Regions from separate parts of the Shewanella aegiceratis genome, predicted to be linked through region 1. Evidence: predicted binding sites of a transcription regulator. Region 1 holds the regulator's gene; each other region holds the start of a gene.
What was found. The regulator MetJ, encoded in region 1, represses methionine synthesis genes. The targets are predictions, from matches to a motif close to TAGACGTCTAGACGTCTA.
Positions count from the first base shown of each region.

Region 2: the regulator MetJ is predicted to act here: its motif matches at 2,109-2,126, upstream of msrA (peptide-methionine (S)-S-oxide reductase MsrA).
Region 3: the regulator MetJ is predicted to act here: its motif matches at 2,449-2,466, upstream of metH (methionine synthase).
Region 4: the regulator MetJ is predicted to act here: its motif matches at 3,134-3,151, upstream of metE (5-methyltetrahydropteroyltriglutamate--homocysteine S-methyltransferase).

Region 1 is NZ_CP080416.1:579,966-583,888, forward strand. It holds gene K0H80_RS02605 (conjugal transfer protein TraF) at 1-597, shown strand, start outside; gene K0H80_RS02610 (sulfite exporter TauE/SafE family protein) at 659-1,399, opposite strand; gene metJ (met regulon transcriptional regulator MetJ) at 1,478-1,792, opposite strand; gene metB (cystathionine gamma-synthase) at 2,017-3,183, shown strand; gene K0H80_RS02625 (bifunctional aspartate kinase/homoserine dehydrogenase II) at 3,203-3,923, shown strand, end outside.
Region 2 is NZ_CP080416.1:2,182,200-2,186,122, forward strand. It holds gene pgm (phosphoglucomutase (alpha-D-glucose-1,6-bisphosphate-dependent)) at 1-1,366, shown strand, start outside; gene msrA (peptide-methionine (S)-S-oxide reductase MsrA) at 1,526-2,005, opposite strand; gene astE (succinylglutamate desuccinylase) at 2,340-3,392, shown strand; gene K0H80_RS09785 (thiamine pyrophosphate-dependent dehydrogenase E1 component subunit alpha) at 3,576-3,923, shown strand, end outside.
Region 3 is NZ_CP080416.1:802,897-806,819, forward strand. It holds gene metH (methionine synthase) at 1-2,368, opposite strand, end outside; gene K0H80_RS03610 (histidine phosphatase family protein) at 2,698-3,309, shown strand; cobalamin riboswitch at 3,392-3,570, shown strand; gene K0H80_RS03615 (ABC transporter ATP-binding protein) at 3,675-3,923, shown strand, end outside.
Region 4 is NZ_CP080416.1:3,502,135-3,506,057, forward strand. It holds gene K0H80_RS15295 (tetratricopeptide repeat protein) at 1-585, shown strand, start outside; gene metE (5-methyltetrahydropteroyltriglutamate--homocysteine S-methyltransferase) at 744-3,023, opposite strand; gene K0H80_RS15305 (LysR family transcriptional regulator) at 3,224-3,923, shown strand, end outside.

The DNA.
Region 1 (3,923 bases):
CTCAGCTTCCCGCTGTCGATCGTCAACATGCCGGTCGCCGTCGGTATCTCGCCCAAGCTGCAGCGCATCGACACCTATAACTATGTGGTCAGCGCCAACAACTTTGACGCCGATGATTTCGACGACAACAAGTACCGCAACGATGATACCGTGGCAAACCTGGATATTGGCGTGGCCATTCAGCCACTCGAACGCATGACCATAGGCCTGTCGGGACGTAACCTGGTGAGCCAGAAACTGGACACCGTCGAGGCGATGGGACGCAAGTTTACCTACCGTGTCGAGGCCCTCTATACCTTAGGTGTGGCCTATGATTGGGATAACTTCAGCCTGACGACAGATGTGGATCTTAATGGTCATAAGCGATTCGATGAGATAGGCGAGACCCAGTATTGGCGCCTGGGCGGCGAGATGAGGGCGACCGATTGGCTGGCCCTGCGTGTCGGCTATCGCCACGACATGAAAGATACCAGCAGTAATCTCTATACCCTGGGCACAGGCATTACCATAGGCCGCTCCTTTAATCTGGATCTCACCGGTCTGGTGGGCACAGATGACGCCGTGGGCGGGGTGATTCAGACCTCCTATCATTTCTAGGATAGGTTTTTTAGAAACAAGAAGGCCGGCTATGATGCCGGCCTTCTTTTGAGCCTAGGTGTTAGAGCAGGGCACTTAAGGACTTGGCGGCCAGCAAGATGGCGCTCAGGCTACAGAGCACCAGCGTCATGATGCGGGTCTTATTCTTGTCTATGCGTCCCACCAGGCGATTGGCCATCAGGTAACCCAGCAGCACAGAGGGGAGTAGCAGCGCCGAGCAGTAGAAGTGATGCAGGGTCAGCAGACCGGTAAGCCCTAAGATCACTATGGCGATAGTGGAGCTGAAGATGAAGAAGGCCGACAGGGCCGCGCGAAACTGCTTGGCATCTTTACCCGAGAGCAGTATGGCCAGCGGTGGTCCGCCTATGGCGGCGATGTTGCCGAAGATCCCCGAGATCACCCCGGCGATAAACAGGCTGCGTCGGTTGACCACTAGGTTGAGCCGCATCAGGCTTAGCAGTACGGCGATGGCAACGATGATGGCGATGGTCATGCCGAGCACGTCCTGGGGGGCGACCATGAGCAGGCCAGCGCCGATCAGTCCGCCGGGGATGCGTCCCAGCAAGGCATATTGCAGGCCGTTGAATTCCAGGGCGCCACGCTCGCGGATCAGAGTCAGCAGGGCGATAGAGAATCCCATCAGGATCACGGGCGCAGGCACAAGTGACGGTTCGATAAGGTAGAGCAGGGGCGCGGCGACGACCGCCATGCCGAAACCGATTAGGCTCTGGGTGAGGGCGCCGACGAAGACGATAAGCGAGGCTAGCGCCAGAATATGGGGATCGAGCGGAAGTGCAGGCACTGCAATGTTCCAGGCTAAGGTTGAAAACTAAAAGAGGGACCGCCTAGCGATCCCTCTATCGATTCGTGTGTGAGTGGATCACTCCATCTCTTCCCACTCTATGCCCATCTCGGTCATCAGACGTTTGACTTCGGCTGGGATGCTATCTGGCTTGTCTTTAGACAGGTCATCGTCTTGGGGGAGTGGTTGACCGGTGTAGGCGTGCAGGAAGGCCTCGCACAGCAGCTCGCTGTTAGTGGCGTGACGCAAGTTGTTGACCTGGCGCCGGGTGCGTTCGTCGGTTAACACCTTAAGCACCTTAAGAGGAATAGAGACAGTGATCTTCTTTACCTGCTCATTCTTCTTACCATGTTCAGCATAGGGGCTGATATAATCGCCATTCCACTCAGTCATTGACTCACCTGTAAATTCTAAAATTCGGTGCAGATTTTAAACCCTTACAAATTACAGTCAAATTATTGCCTCGAATTTTTGGCAAATGCAAATAGATTTCTAAATGTTTGGACGTCTAAACGTCCAAAAGTTGTTGACGCTCACTACCGGCTTAGGTACATTTAGACGTCCAGACATCTCTTTTATCCGAGGTGCCTGCCCAGATCCATATTGAGGAGTTGAAGATGACAGCGCGTAAACTAGCCACCGCCGCCGTACGACGAGGCATAGAGTCAGACACTCAGCACGGTGCCGTGGTGCCACCTATCTATCTGTCGACAAACTACTCGTTTGAAGGGCATCAACAGCCGCGGGCATTCGATTACAGCCGTTCCGGCAATCCGACCCGCTCTATTCTCGGTGATGCGATTGCCGAACTGGAACAAGGGGCGACCGGTGTGGTGACCTGTACCGGCATGGCGGCCATCACCCTGGTGACCAGCCTGTTAGGCCCAGAGGATCTGCTGGTGGTGCCCCACGATTGCTATGGCGGCAGCTATCGCCTCTTCACCAACCTGGCCAAGAAGGGCGCCTTTAAGCTATTGGCGGTGGATCAAACCGACGAGCGTGCGCTTGAGCAGGCGCTGACCCAGTCACCCAAGATGGTTTGGCTGGAGACCCCCTCTAACCCGCTGCTGCGAGTAGTCGATATCGAGGCCATCGCCCAGGCGAGCCATAAGGTGGGCGCTCAGGTGGTGGTGGACAACACCTTCCTTTCTCCCGTGTTACAACAGCCACTGCTGCTGGGGGCCGATATCGTGGTGCACTCCACCACTAAATATATCAATGGTCACAGCGATGTGGTAGGCGGCGCCGTGGTGGCCAAAGACCCTGAGGTGGGCGAGCTGCTGCACTGGTGGTCGAACACCCTTGGTCTGACCGGGTCGGCCTTCGACAGCTACCTGACCCTGAGGGGGCTGAGAACCCTGGCGGTGCGCATTCGTGAACACCAAGCCAACGCTCAGAAGGTATTGGCATTGCTTTGTGACCACAATGCGGTGGAAAAAGTGTATTATCCGGGACTTGCCGAGCATCCTGGCCATGAAATTGCGGCCAGACAGCAGAAGGGCTTCGGCGCTATGCTGAGTTTTGAATTAAAAGGTGGCGAATCGGCACTCGTTGCCTTTTTAGATGCGTTACAATACTTCTCGGTAGCCGAGAGTCTGGGAGGCGTAGAGAGTCTGGTGGCGGTCCCCGCGACCATGACCCACAGAGCCATGGACCCGGAGGCGCGCCGTGAGGCGGGTGTGAAAGATACCCTGATCCGTTTGTCAGTGGGCATAGAAGATGGCGAGGATCTGGTGGCAGATATTCTTGCGGGTTTAGAAGCGGCTATCGCGGTAAGTAGTTAAAGGGTTTGAGGAGCAGATAATGACACGATGTCATTTGCATAAGTTTGGTGGTTCTAGTTTAGCGGATGCAGATTGTTACCGCCGCGTCGCCCACATTTTACTGACCCATGGCCACAGCGATGATCTTATCGTGGTGTCGGCCGCGGGCAAGAGTACCAATTTCCTATATCGCCTGCTGGAGCTGTGCGACACAGATCAGCTGTGGCAGGAAGAGTTACAGGTGCTGGTGAGTTACCAGCAGAATCTAATCGAGCAGCTGCTCTCCAACGAGCAGGCCCGTAGCCTGAGAGAGCGACTGGCCACCGACAAGTCGCAGCTGACCAGCCTGTTGTCGCTCGATGAGCTCAACGATTATCAACGCAACCAGGTAGTAAGTTTCGGCGAGCGCTGGTCTTCCCGTCTGCTGGCAGCGCTGCTGCGCGAGTCTGGCGTGGCGGCGACCGATGTCGATGCCCGCACCCTCTTGGTCGCCGATGAAGGCGCTGTACCGCAGATCCGCCTTGGCGAGTCGCGCCAGAAGGTGCAGGCGCTGCTAGAGGCCCATCCTCAAGAGCGTCTGGTGATCACTGGCTTTATCTGCGCCAATGAGCAGGGCGACACCCTGCTGTTGGGCCGTAACGGCTCAGATTTTAGCGCCACATTGCTGGCCAGCTTGGCGGATATCGAACGTGTCACCATCTGGACAGATGTGGAAGGGGTGTTCAACGCCGATCCTAACCGAATTAACGATGCCAAGTTGC
Region 2 (3,923 bases), 1.6 Mb from region 1:
GTTAACCGCCAATGGCGTACAGGTGATCGTCGCTAAGAACGATGAGTATACCCCGACCCCAGTGGTGTCCCATGCCATCATAGCGGCCAACAGAGTGCAGGGGGCTGGGCTTACCTATGGGCTTACCGATGGCCTTATCATCACGCCATCTCACAATCCGCCTCAAGATGGTGGCATCAAATATAATCCCCCCCATGGTGGTCCGGCCGAAGGCGGCATCACGGCCTGGGTCGAGCAGCGCGCCAACGAGTATCTGGCCAAGCAGCTAGAAGGCGTTAAGCGCCTGACCTATTCAGTAGCGGTCACGACCAGTCTTATTCAAGAGCGCGACCTGATGGCGGATTATGTCGAAGATCTCGAGCAGGTGATTGACATGCAGGCCATTAAGCAGGCCGGTATTCGTATCGGCGTCGATCCCCTCGGCGGCTCAGGAATTCACTATTGGGCCAAGATTGCCGAGCGCTATGGGCTGGATATTACCCTAGTGAACGATCGCATCGATCCCGCCTTTGGTTTTATGCCCCTGGATAAGGATGGCAAGATCCGTATGGACTGCTCGTCGCCCTATGCCATGGCGGGTCTGCTGGCCCACCAGGATGCCTTCGATATCTGTGTCGGTAACGATCCCGATTACGACAGACACGGTATCGTCTGCCCAGGCAGCGGCCTGATGAACCCTAATCATTATCTGGCGGTGGCTATCGAATATCTCTTGTCCCATCGCCCGCAGTGGTCGGCCGATCTTAAGATAGGTAAGACCCTGGTCTCCAGCGCCATGATAGACAAGGTATGCCGTGAGCAGCAGAGTAGCCTCTGTGAGGTGCCGGTAGGCTTTAAATGGTTCGTCGATGGCCTGGCCGATGCCAGCTTCGCCTTCGGCGGTGAAGAGAGTGCCGGCGCCGCCTTCCTACGTCGTGACGGCGGCAGTTGGTGTACCGATAAAGATGGTTTCATCCTGGCGCTGCTGGCTGCAGAGATACTGGCGGTAGTGGGTAAGACGCCTGCTAAGCTTTATGCCGAGATGGTCGAGCGTCACGGCGAGAGTTTCTACAAGCGTATCGACTCGCCGGTTAACCCTAAGCGTAAGGCTAAGTTTAATCAGTTGGTGAGCGAGCCCCTGAATGTCAGCGATCTTGGCTGTGAAGCCATGGCGGGAGATGCCATCCTCGAGGTGCTGACCCATGCCCCGGGCAATGGCGCGACTATCGGCGGCATCAAGGTAGTGACCGAAAAAGCCTGGTTCGCCGCGCGCCCATCGGGCACAGAGGCGTTGTTTAAGCTCTATGGCGAAAGCTTTGTCAGCGAGGCGCATCTCGAGAGGGTGCTGGAGCAGGCCCAGCAGATGATAGAGCGGCTGTTGGCCTAATCGAAGTTTGGCCAAACTCGCTCTGGTCTAACTTGCTCTTGACTAAACCTTGGTCGGTTACTCCATAGCAGCTTAATACTTAGACAAAATAAAAAAGCCAGTGAATCACTGGCTTTTTTTGTGGGCGCAACTTGCATCGGCTGCATGTAAAACTCGGTGCTAGTAGGTGAGGTGACAGCTAGGCAAGTTGTTCTTTTCCAGATAGTTCTGATGATACTCCTCCGCCTTATGGAAGGTGAGTACTGGGACTATCTCAGTCACTATGGGTCTTAGCCCCCATTTACCGCTGCGGGCGAGGGCTAACTTTGAAGCTTCGGCCTGTTCCTTCTGCGTTTTGTCGTGGAAGAAGATGGCGCTGCGATACTGGCTACCGATATCGCCGCCCTGCATATTGAGCATGGTGGGATTATGGTTACTCCAGAACACGGCCAGCAGATCGTCGAAGCTCACCTTGGTCTCGTCAAACTCGACCTGTACCACCTCGGCGTGCCCGGTTGTGCCCGTCTTAACCTCTTTATAGGTGGTCGCCTTGTCGTCACCGCCCATATAGCCACAGGTGGCATAGGTAACGCCGTCTATCTGCTTGAAAAAATACTCTACGCCCCAGAAACAGCCTGCGCCAAATGTTGCTAATGCCATGTACGACCTCTTCTCGATTAACGCTTATCTATCTTTTGTTCATCTAGATAACGAATTATCTAGTGTCTAAATTATCTAACGAATCGTCTAGCGCAGTTAATTTTATACGTTTAGATGGCTAGACGGCTTTATTCTGTATTATCTGATTAACGAATGCAACAGGGAAAATATGCGGCGATCGACTGGCCCGCGTGGTCGTCGACTCGCTTAAGTGTTACTATGCTGGCCAACTGATAATAATGCTAATAAATCCAAGGAGTCGCTATCTTTCAGGCCTACAAGGTGGGCGCTGTGGTAGTGATGCAGTAAGGAGTTTGCAGTGCAAGACACCCTGATGTTGTCGAAAGACTTTTTGCAATTGACACTAGACAATCCTGTCGGCCTCGAGGCGTTTGAATTTACCCTAGGGCAACACACACAGGTGTCGGTATGGGATACCGGCGTCATCCAATTTGAGCCGCTCGTTACGCATGAAGCTAATCAAGAGAGCGAGCAAGACGGAAAGGAAGATGCGCTTAAGAGCATAGTGCTCTCGTCGGCGGTTCATGGTAACGAGACGGCGCCTATCGAGCTGTGTGATCAGCTTATTACTGCGCTACTATCTGAGACGCTGATCGCCCGTCATCGCCTGCTGTTTCTAATCGGTAACCCACCTGCAATACTCAATGGCACACGTTTCGTCGAAGAGAACCTCAATCGTCTCTTCAGCGGCGCCCATGCCAAGGGGGAGAGCAATGCCGAGCGGGTCCGTGCTAAGAAGCTGGAGCAGTATGTGGATCGCTTCTTCAACGCTGCTCCAGAAGGCGGCAGTCGTTATCACTACGACCTGCACACGGCAATTCGCGCCTCTAAGCATGAGAAGTTTGCCATCTACCCTTATCCCCATGGCGAGCCCTATAGCAGTGAGCAGATCATGTTCCTGGCCGCTTGTGGCATCAACACAGTGCTGTTCCACCACGAACCTACGACCACCTTTAGTTACTTCTCGGCCCACGGTTATCAGGCCCACGCCTTTACCATAGAGCTTGGCAAGGTGATGCCCATGGGGCAGAACGATATGACGCGCTTTATCGCGGTGAAAGAGATGTTGACCCGTCTGGTAAGCGGCCGGGATCTCGAGCTCGGAGAGTTTGACCCGAGCCAGGTGAATCTTTACCAGGTTAATCGCTCAATCAACAAGCAGTTTGACGACTTTAGCTTTACCTTTGCCGACGACGTAGAGAATTTTACGGCGTTTCCAAGAGGTTATATATTGGCTAAGGATGGCGGGACTGAGATTAAGGTCGAGGCCGAATCTGAGTCTATCGTGTTTCCCAACGCCAATGTGCCGGTTGGCCAGCGCACTGTGCTGTGTTTAGTGCCTGCCAAAGATTATCGCGTGGTTTAGTCTCTGGCTTGTAAAGCTAGCGATACATGGGTGAGGGTAGCTAGTTGCTAATCGCGCCCCGTGATAGCTTGCTAGGTAGTTTACGTTAACGTAACTTTAAGGCCGCGTCATAATAGAGAATAGTGAACAACTTAGGCTGTTCGCAGTCAGATAACAAGAATACTCAGCTGATAAGAGAATAGTATGAGCAACGCAACGAGCAATACAGAGACTGTCCATCGCGTCAGTTTTCTCGATAAGGATTCATTATCGATCCCGATCCTGAAGATCCTTCAAGCCGACGGTACCACCTTTGAAAATGCTGTGTTACCCGTGATCGATCAGGATTTGGCTGCCAAAATTTATGATACTTGTGTGTTCACACGAGTACTCGATGAGCGCATGTTAGCCGCTCAGCGTCAGGGACGGATCAGCTTCTACATGACCTGTACCGGTGAAGAAGCCGCCGTGGTCGGCAGTGTCGCCGCCCTGGATCAAGACGATGTTATTTTAGCCCAGTACCGTGAGCACGCGGCGATTCGCTATCGTGGC
Region 3 (3,923 bases), 220 kb from region 1:
CCACCTCGTAGCCGTTACAGGCCAGCACCACGCCGACGATGTTCTTGCCTATGTCGTGCACGTCGCCTTTTACCGTCACCATGAGGATCTTGCCGTTGGACTCTCCCTCGACTTTTTCTGCCTCTATGTAGGGGTTGAGGTAGGCTACCGCCTTCTTCATCACCCGCGCCGATTTTACCACCTGGGGCAGGAACATCTTGCCCGAACCAAACAGATCGCCGACCACGTTCATGCCATCCATCAGTGGGCCTTCGATCACATCCAGCGGACGGCTGGCCAGCTGGCGGGCTTCTTCGGTGTCCTGGTCGATAAACTCTGTGATCCCCTTGACCAGGGCGTGTTCCAGACGCTTGTTGACCGGCCAGCTGCGCCACTCGAGATCTTCCTTCTTGGCGCCCGTAGCACCGTCGCCACGGTACTGCTCGGCGATCTCCAGTAGCTGTTCTGTATTGTTCGATCCTTCCACCGGGCAGGGCAGGTTCTGTACCACGGCCTCTACCCTGGCCTTAAGCTCAGGGTCAATGTCGTCATAGATCGCCAGCTGACCGGCGTTGACTATGCCCATGTCCATCCCCGCCTGAATGGCGTGATAGAGGAACACGGCGTGGATCGCCTCGCGCACCGGGTTGTTACCGCGGAAGGAGAAGGAGACGTTGGACACGCCGCCGGAGATCATCGCATGGGGCAGGGTACGCTTGATCTCGCGCGTCGCCTCGATGAAGTCCACCGCATAGTTGTCATGCTCGTCGATGCCGGTGGCGATGGCGAAGATGTTGGGGTCGAAGATAATATCTTCCGGCGGGAAGCCCACCTTATCCACCAATACCCGGTAGGCGCGGGTACAGATCTCTATCTTGCGTGCCATGGTGTCGGCCTGACCCACCTCGTCGAAGGCCATGATGATGGCCGCCGCGCCGTAGCGCTTCACTAGGGTGGCCTGCTCGATAAACTTGGCCTCGCCCTCCTTGAGGGAGATGGAGTTCACCACACCCTTACCTTGAATGCACTTGAGCCCGGCCTCGATCACCTCCCACTTGGAGGAGTCGATCATGATGGGCACCCGGCTGATGTCGGGCTCGGAGGCGATAAGGTTGAGGAACTTCTGCATCACCTCGACGCCGTCCAGCATCCCCTCGTCCATGTTGATATCGATGATCTGGGCGCCGTTCTCCACCTGATCCCTGGCGACCGACAGCGCCTCTTCATATTCGCCCGTCTTGATCAGGCGTAGAAACTTGGCCGAGCCGGTCACGTTGGTGCGCTCGCCCACGTTAACAAACAGCGAGTCGGCATCTATGGTCAGCGGCTCCAGGCCTGAGAGGCGACAGGCCACCGGCAGATCGGGCAATTTACGGGCGCTATGCTTGATGACGGCGGCGCGGATCGCCTTGATATGGTCTGGGGTGGTACCGCAGCAGCCACCTATGATGTTGAGCAGGCCTTCCTCGGCCCAGGGACCGATCACCTCGGCCATCTGCTCTGGGGTCTCATCGTAGCCGCCAAACTCGTTGGGCAGGCCGGCGTTGGGGTGCGCCGACACATAACACTCGGCGATCTTCGATAGCTCCTCCACATAGGGGCGCAGCTCCTGTGGCCCCAGGGCGCAGTTGAGACCGATGGAGAGCGGTTTCACGTGGCGTAGCGAGTTGTAGAAGGCTTCTGTAGTTTGACCCGTGAGTGTGCGGCCCGAGGCATCGGTAATGGTGCCCGAGATCATCACGGGCAGACGCTGGCCCAGCTGGTCGAACAATGTCTCGATGGCAAACAGCGCCGCCTTGGCGTTGAGGGTATCGAAGATGGTCTCGACCATGATGATGTCGGCGCCGCCCTCGATAAGGGCCTGAGTCGACTCGATATAGGCCTCTACCAGATCGTCGAAATGGATATTACGATAGCCAGGGTCGTTCACATCCGGGCTGATAGAGCAGGTACGGTTGGTGGGGCCGAGAACCCCGGCCACATAGCATGGACGGCCGGTTTCTGCTGCTATCTCGTCACAGGCGGCGCGGGCCAAGCGAGCGCCCTCTAAGTTGATCTCCCGTGACAGCTCCTGCATCTCATAGTCGGCCATGGCCACCTGGGTGGCGTTGAAGGTGTTGGTCTCTATGATGTCGGCGCCCGCCAGTAGGTAATCCTTGTGGATCTGCTTGATAAGCTCGGGCTGGGTCAGCACCAACAGGTCGTTGTTACCCTTGAGATCGCAGGGCCACTCCTTAAAGCGCTCGCCGCGAAAGTCGGCCTCCTCCAGCTTGTGGTTCTGGATCATGGTGCCCATGGCGCCGTCGAGGATCAAAATTTCCTTATTGAGCCGCGCGCGGATCGCGTCGTTAATCTGCCTTACGTTTCGAACAGGGGATTGGGTCGCCATAACTTTCACCTACTTCAACTGACCTATTGCCTAAACTGCCTCGTCTATCGATTTGACGTGCTATTTTTATTTTGGATGTATAAACGTATAGACGTCTATACTAATCGACTTATAATACCCAGGGCAAGTCAAATGAGTATAAGCTTAAATCTGGTTTGGCTTCGAGGAAGAATGCTGGTTTAGCCGCGTTCCCATGGCAAAAGGCTCTCCCCTTGATAGTGGGTGAATCTGAAAGTTTTTCAAGGTCTTATTTATCTTTCATTGCCACGGGATACTTCCAGAGAGTATCCTGCTAACCATCTAGATTTTAAAGGTTTAATGCTGCAGTTATGACGCAAACGACACTCTATTTGATGCGCCACGGCGAATGTGAAGGCGGCAACTTGCTGCGCGGACATAGCGATCAACCTCTCACCGAGATAGGCTTCGCCCAGATGCAGCTGGCCTATGCCAAGCTGCCCCAGGCGGTGGACAGGGTGATCAGCTCGCCGCTCAAGCGTTGCCGTGTATTTGCCGAGCACCTCACCGCTAAGAATCAGGTGAAGGTGGCCCTGGATGCCGGGCTCAAGGAGATCTACTTCGGCCGTTGGGATGGCCAGCCTATCCCTGAGCTGCATGCCGATCACGGTGAGGAGCTGAGTGCCTATTGGCGGGACCCTTGGGCCAATTCGCTGCCCGAGGGGGAGCCCATGGCTGAGTTCGAGCGGCGTGTCGACGAGGTGGTCGAGCAGTTGGTGCATCAGCATTGCGGCGAGGCCTTGTTACTGCTCACTCACGGCGGCGTGATACGTCACCTGATGGCCAAGGCCCTGGGGGTAGAGCGCGCCGTAGGCTTCTATACCCGGCTGAGCCTGGACTACGGCAGCGTGGTCAAGATAAGACATTACCGCGACAAGGCGGGAGAGGGCTACTGGCGCCTGCACTGGCACGACGCCGAGTAATAGATTTGCTCTGAAGTGATAGCCCAATTCGCAGCCCGCTTGCCAGGGGCGCGAAATTTAGCATAATAACCGTGCGCAGGGACCGCCTGCGCCGGGAGTATGGTGTCGAGATCGCCAAGGCGATAACTCGGACTTAATAGGGAATTGGGGAAGGCCCAGCGCCGCTAGCCCAAACTGTGCCCGCAACTGTGAGTGTGCCGCTAGGTCTAAGTCGACCGGTTGGCCACGAGTCAGGATACCTGCCTACTCTCTAACCACTATCTCAAGCGGGTGACTTGAGGGAGCCAATAGATGAAGAATACCTCGGGGCCGAGTCTGGCCCAAGGGAGAGGGCGCCTCGGCGCTGCTTCCCGGAGGGCGCGACCTTGAGCGCCCCTAGTCAGCCATCACAAACAGAATCACTCCTGTCTCACGGCGCCAGTGACGATGCAATTTTAGGTACAGACACAGGTGCTGGTGCAGCCATCGGCGATGGCGCCTGCGCGCGCCCAGCGCTGTCGGTACGGGATCTCAGCTGGCGCTGCGGCGAGCGCACCATCCTCTCTGGGGTCAAGTTGGATCTGCCAGAAGGCAAGATGCTGGGGATCATAGGCCCCAACGGCGCCGGCAAGTCC
Region 4 (3,923 bases), 1.6 Mb from region 1:
ACGCCATTGGCCCAGCAATGGATGACAGACGCCCTCTTCCTTATGGGTCATGCCCACGAAGAGGGGCTTGGCACCCGTCGACATCTCCCCACGGCCCTGGCTTACTATCGTTTGGCGGCGACCGATCCCGCGCCCTATCATCTTGAGCGGGTCGAGACATTAAGTGCCAAGATGGGCAGCTATGAGAAGGAGCAGGCCGAGAGCCTGTATCAAGCATTTCTCACCGAGCACCCCATAGAGAAGTCCCAGCAGGCCTGCATAGATCTGACGCACGGCCTGCGTCTGCTCCATGAAGACGATAAAGGTAAACGCCATCCGAGAGAGGCTATTAGCTTTCTGGAGCGCGCCGCACTCGCCGGCGAGAACCTGGCATTTAAGCCGTTGCATAAAGCCTGCGCCGAGCTGAGCCAGAGGGTTGATGCCGCCGTCTGGGCACAGATCGCCCTGGAAGATCAGTTCTATTTTCTGCCCACGGGCGAGATGGAGAGCAGCTTAGCCAGCCTCAAGCAAGGCTTTAGCGAGTCAGAGCAGGCGCTGTTTGAGCAGCGCTTACAAGAACGGCGAGAGGCACTCACAGGTCACTAGGCTTTCACCAGCACTCGTCGCCATTTTCAAACGCGCTAAGCCCAAAACGCTAAACCCCAAAGCGCTAAGCCCAAAAGCGCTAGCCCCAAAATATAAGCCCAAAAAAGGGTGGCCAGTAAGCTGGTCACCCTTAGTCTAAAAACGGGGATTAGAAGAGACTAACCCAGGCGGCGTCTCAACTCCTTGGTCGCCCTCACCATATTTTGCAGCGCAGGCTCCACCTCATCCCAAGTGCGCGTCTTCAGTCCACAGTCGGGATTCACCCACAGCTGTCCCACAGGGATCTTGGTCGCCGCCTTCTCAATCAATGCCACCATCTGATCCACAGTCGGAATGTTCGGGCTATGGATGTCATACACACCCGGGCCTATCTCGTTGGGATACTCGAAGTCCTCGAAGGCATTGAGCAGCTCCATATGCGAGCGCGAGGTCTCTATGGTGATCACATCAGCGTCCATGGCGGCGATGGCATCTATGGTGGCGTTGAACTCGCTGTAGCACATATGGGTGTGGATCTGAGTCTCATCCTCGGCGCCCGCCGCACTCAGCTTGAAGGCGGCTACCGCCCAGTCGAGGTAATGCTTCCAGTCACTGGCCTTCAGTGGCAGGCCTTCACGAAACGCCGGTTCATCTATCTGTATGATGCCGATACCCGCCGCCTGCAGGTCGGCCACCTCGTCACGGATCGCCAGGGCAAGCTGATTGGCGATCTGCTCACGGCCGATATCTTCCCGGGCGAAAGACCAATGCAGTATGGTGACTGGGCCGGTCAACATCCCCTTCACCGGCCTGTCGGTCAGGCTCTGGGCGAAGCTCGCCCAGGCGAGTGTCATCGGCTGACGACGTGAGACATCGCCATAGATGAGCGGCGGCTTGACGCAGCGTGAGCCGTAACTCTGCACCCAGGCAAACTGGGTAAAGCCTACCCCGTCGAGCTGCTCGCCGAAATACTCCACCATGTCGTTACGCTCTGCCTCACCATGGACCAAGACATCGATCCCCAACTTAAGCTGACGCGCTATGCTGTCACGGGTCACCGCCTCGAGCTGCGCCACATAGGCCTGCTCGGTCAGCTCGCCCTTACGCCAGCGACTGCGCAGGCCGCGAATGGCCGGCGTCTGCGGGAAGGATCCAATGGTGGTGGTGGGCAACAGCGGCAGACGAAAACGGGCCTGCTGCTTTAGGCGGCGCTCGCCAAAACCGCTAGGACGATTGAAATCCTCAGGCGTTAAGGCTTTGAGCCTCGCCAGCACCTCAGGGTTGGCCGCCTGCTCTCGGGCCTGACGCCTCGCCTCACAGCGCGCCACTATCGCCTGCGCCGCCTCGCTTTGTGGGGTAAGCAACAGGGTGCGCAGCGCAGCTAGCTCGTCGAGTTTCTGCTTGGCAAAGCTGAGTTGATTGGCGAGCTCTGGCGTCAGCTCGGTTTCGCTCTCCAGATCCACGGGCACGTGTAAGAGCGAACAGGAAGGCGCCAGCCAGACACGATCGCCAAGATCTGCCACTACAGCGCGCAGACGCTCGGCCAAGATGTCGAGATCCGCCGCCCACACGTTGCGGCCGTTGATCACCCCAAGGCTGAGCACCTGCGTCGTCTTCAAGCTGGTGCCAAACAAAGTGAGCTGCTCGGCATCGCTCACCAGATCCAGATGCAGGCCATCGACCACGAGCTCCTTAATCAACTCATGATGATGGGCCACAGAGCCATAGTAACTGGCCAGCAGCAGCTTAACCCCCTGGCCACTGAGTTCCCTGTATGCCGGCTCGAAGGCCGCCAGCCAGTCATCATCTAGCTCCAGCGCCAAGATAGGCTCGTCGAGCTGCACCCAGTTCACGCCTTGATCGGCAAATCGCGCCAGAATCGCTTGGTAGGCCTCGAGCAAGTTGGGCAGTAGGCTCAGCTTATCGAAGGGCTCGCCCTCGCACTTGGCAAGATAGAGGTAGCTGACCGGGCCAAGCAATACCGGCTTAGGCTGATGCCCCAGGGATTTAGCCTCGGCCACCTCGTCGAACAGCTGCTCATAAGCTATCTCGAAGCGCTGATTCGCCGTGAGCTCGGGCACTATGTAGTGATAGTTGGTGTTGAAGTATTTCTTCATCTGGGCGGCGCGGCTCGCCTCCCCGGTGGGGGCGCGGCCACGGGCCACTCGAAACAGGGTGTCGAGATCCACCTGCTCGCCGCTGCGATGGCGCGCCGGGATGGCATTGATGGTGGCGCTCAGGGTGAGCACCTGATCGTAGAAGGCAAAGTCCCCTACCGGCACTTGCTTCACCCCCGCCGCCTGCTGCCACTGCCAATGGGTTCTGCGCAGTTCACTGGCGAGCGATTGCAGCTGCGCCTGGTCTATCTCGCCACGCCAATATTTTTCCAGGGCGAATTTGAGTTCCCGTTGACGACCTATGCGGGGAAAGCCTAATGATGCGATATCTAGAGTTTGCATATTGTATACCTTTTGCATTAAGATGAGCGAAATTCATGGTTAGCGCCCTTCGCTGTCATCGCAATACAGGTTTGAGAACTGAAATTGCACAACAAACTAAAACAGGCGTCTGGACGTCTAGAAGTTTATTGTGCTAGTCTGTTGTCTCGCAATCGAATTGATTTCACGAGCAACATGAGCCAAATTCATGTGAGGTAAAAATGATAGAGCTTAGGCATTTACGTACATTGGTCGCCCTGAAAGAGAGCGGCAGTCTCGCGGGCGCAGCCAAGAAGCGCTTTGTCACCCAGTCGGCCTTATCCCACCAGATCAAGGAACTGGAGACCCGCATCAACTCGGCGATATTCGTGCGTAAGAGTAAACCCCTCTCCTTTACCCAGGAGGGAGCCCGGCTGCTCAATCTGGCCGAAGAGATCTTGCCTAAGGTGATAGAAACCGAAATCGATCTGAAGAATGGCCTGGGCGGCGAGGCGAGAGATCTCTTTGTGGGTATCGAATGCCACAGCTGTTTTCGTTGGCTGATGCCGGTGATCGAGCAGTTTAATGCCAGCTTTCCCCACACCAACTTGGAGCTGTCGAGCCGCCACCTGTTCGACTCGCTAACCGCGCTCAAACAGGGACAGCTGGATGTGGTGCTCACCTCAGACCCTATTCCCGACCATGATATCGCCTATCAGCACCTGTTCGATTTCGAGGTCAAGCTCCTGGTTGCCGCGGATCATCCGCTGGCCGAACTTCCCTATGTCACGGCGGCGCAGCTTAAGGATCAGACCCTGCTCACCTACCCAGTGCCACTAGACAGACTGGATATCTACCGCCACTTCATGGAGCCTGCGGGCGTGCCGGTTGCCAAGCAGATCCGCTGCGATCTCACCGCCATGTTGCTGCAACGCATCGCCT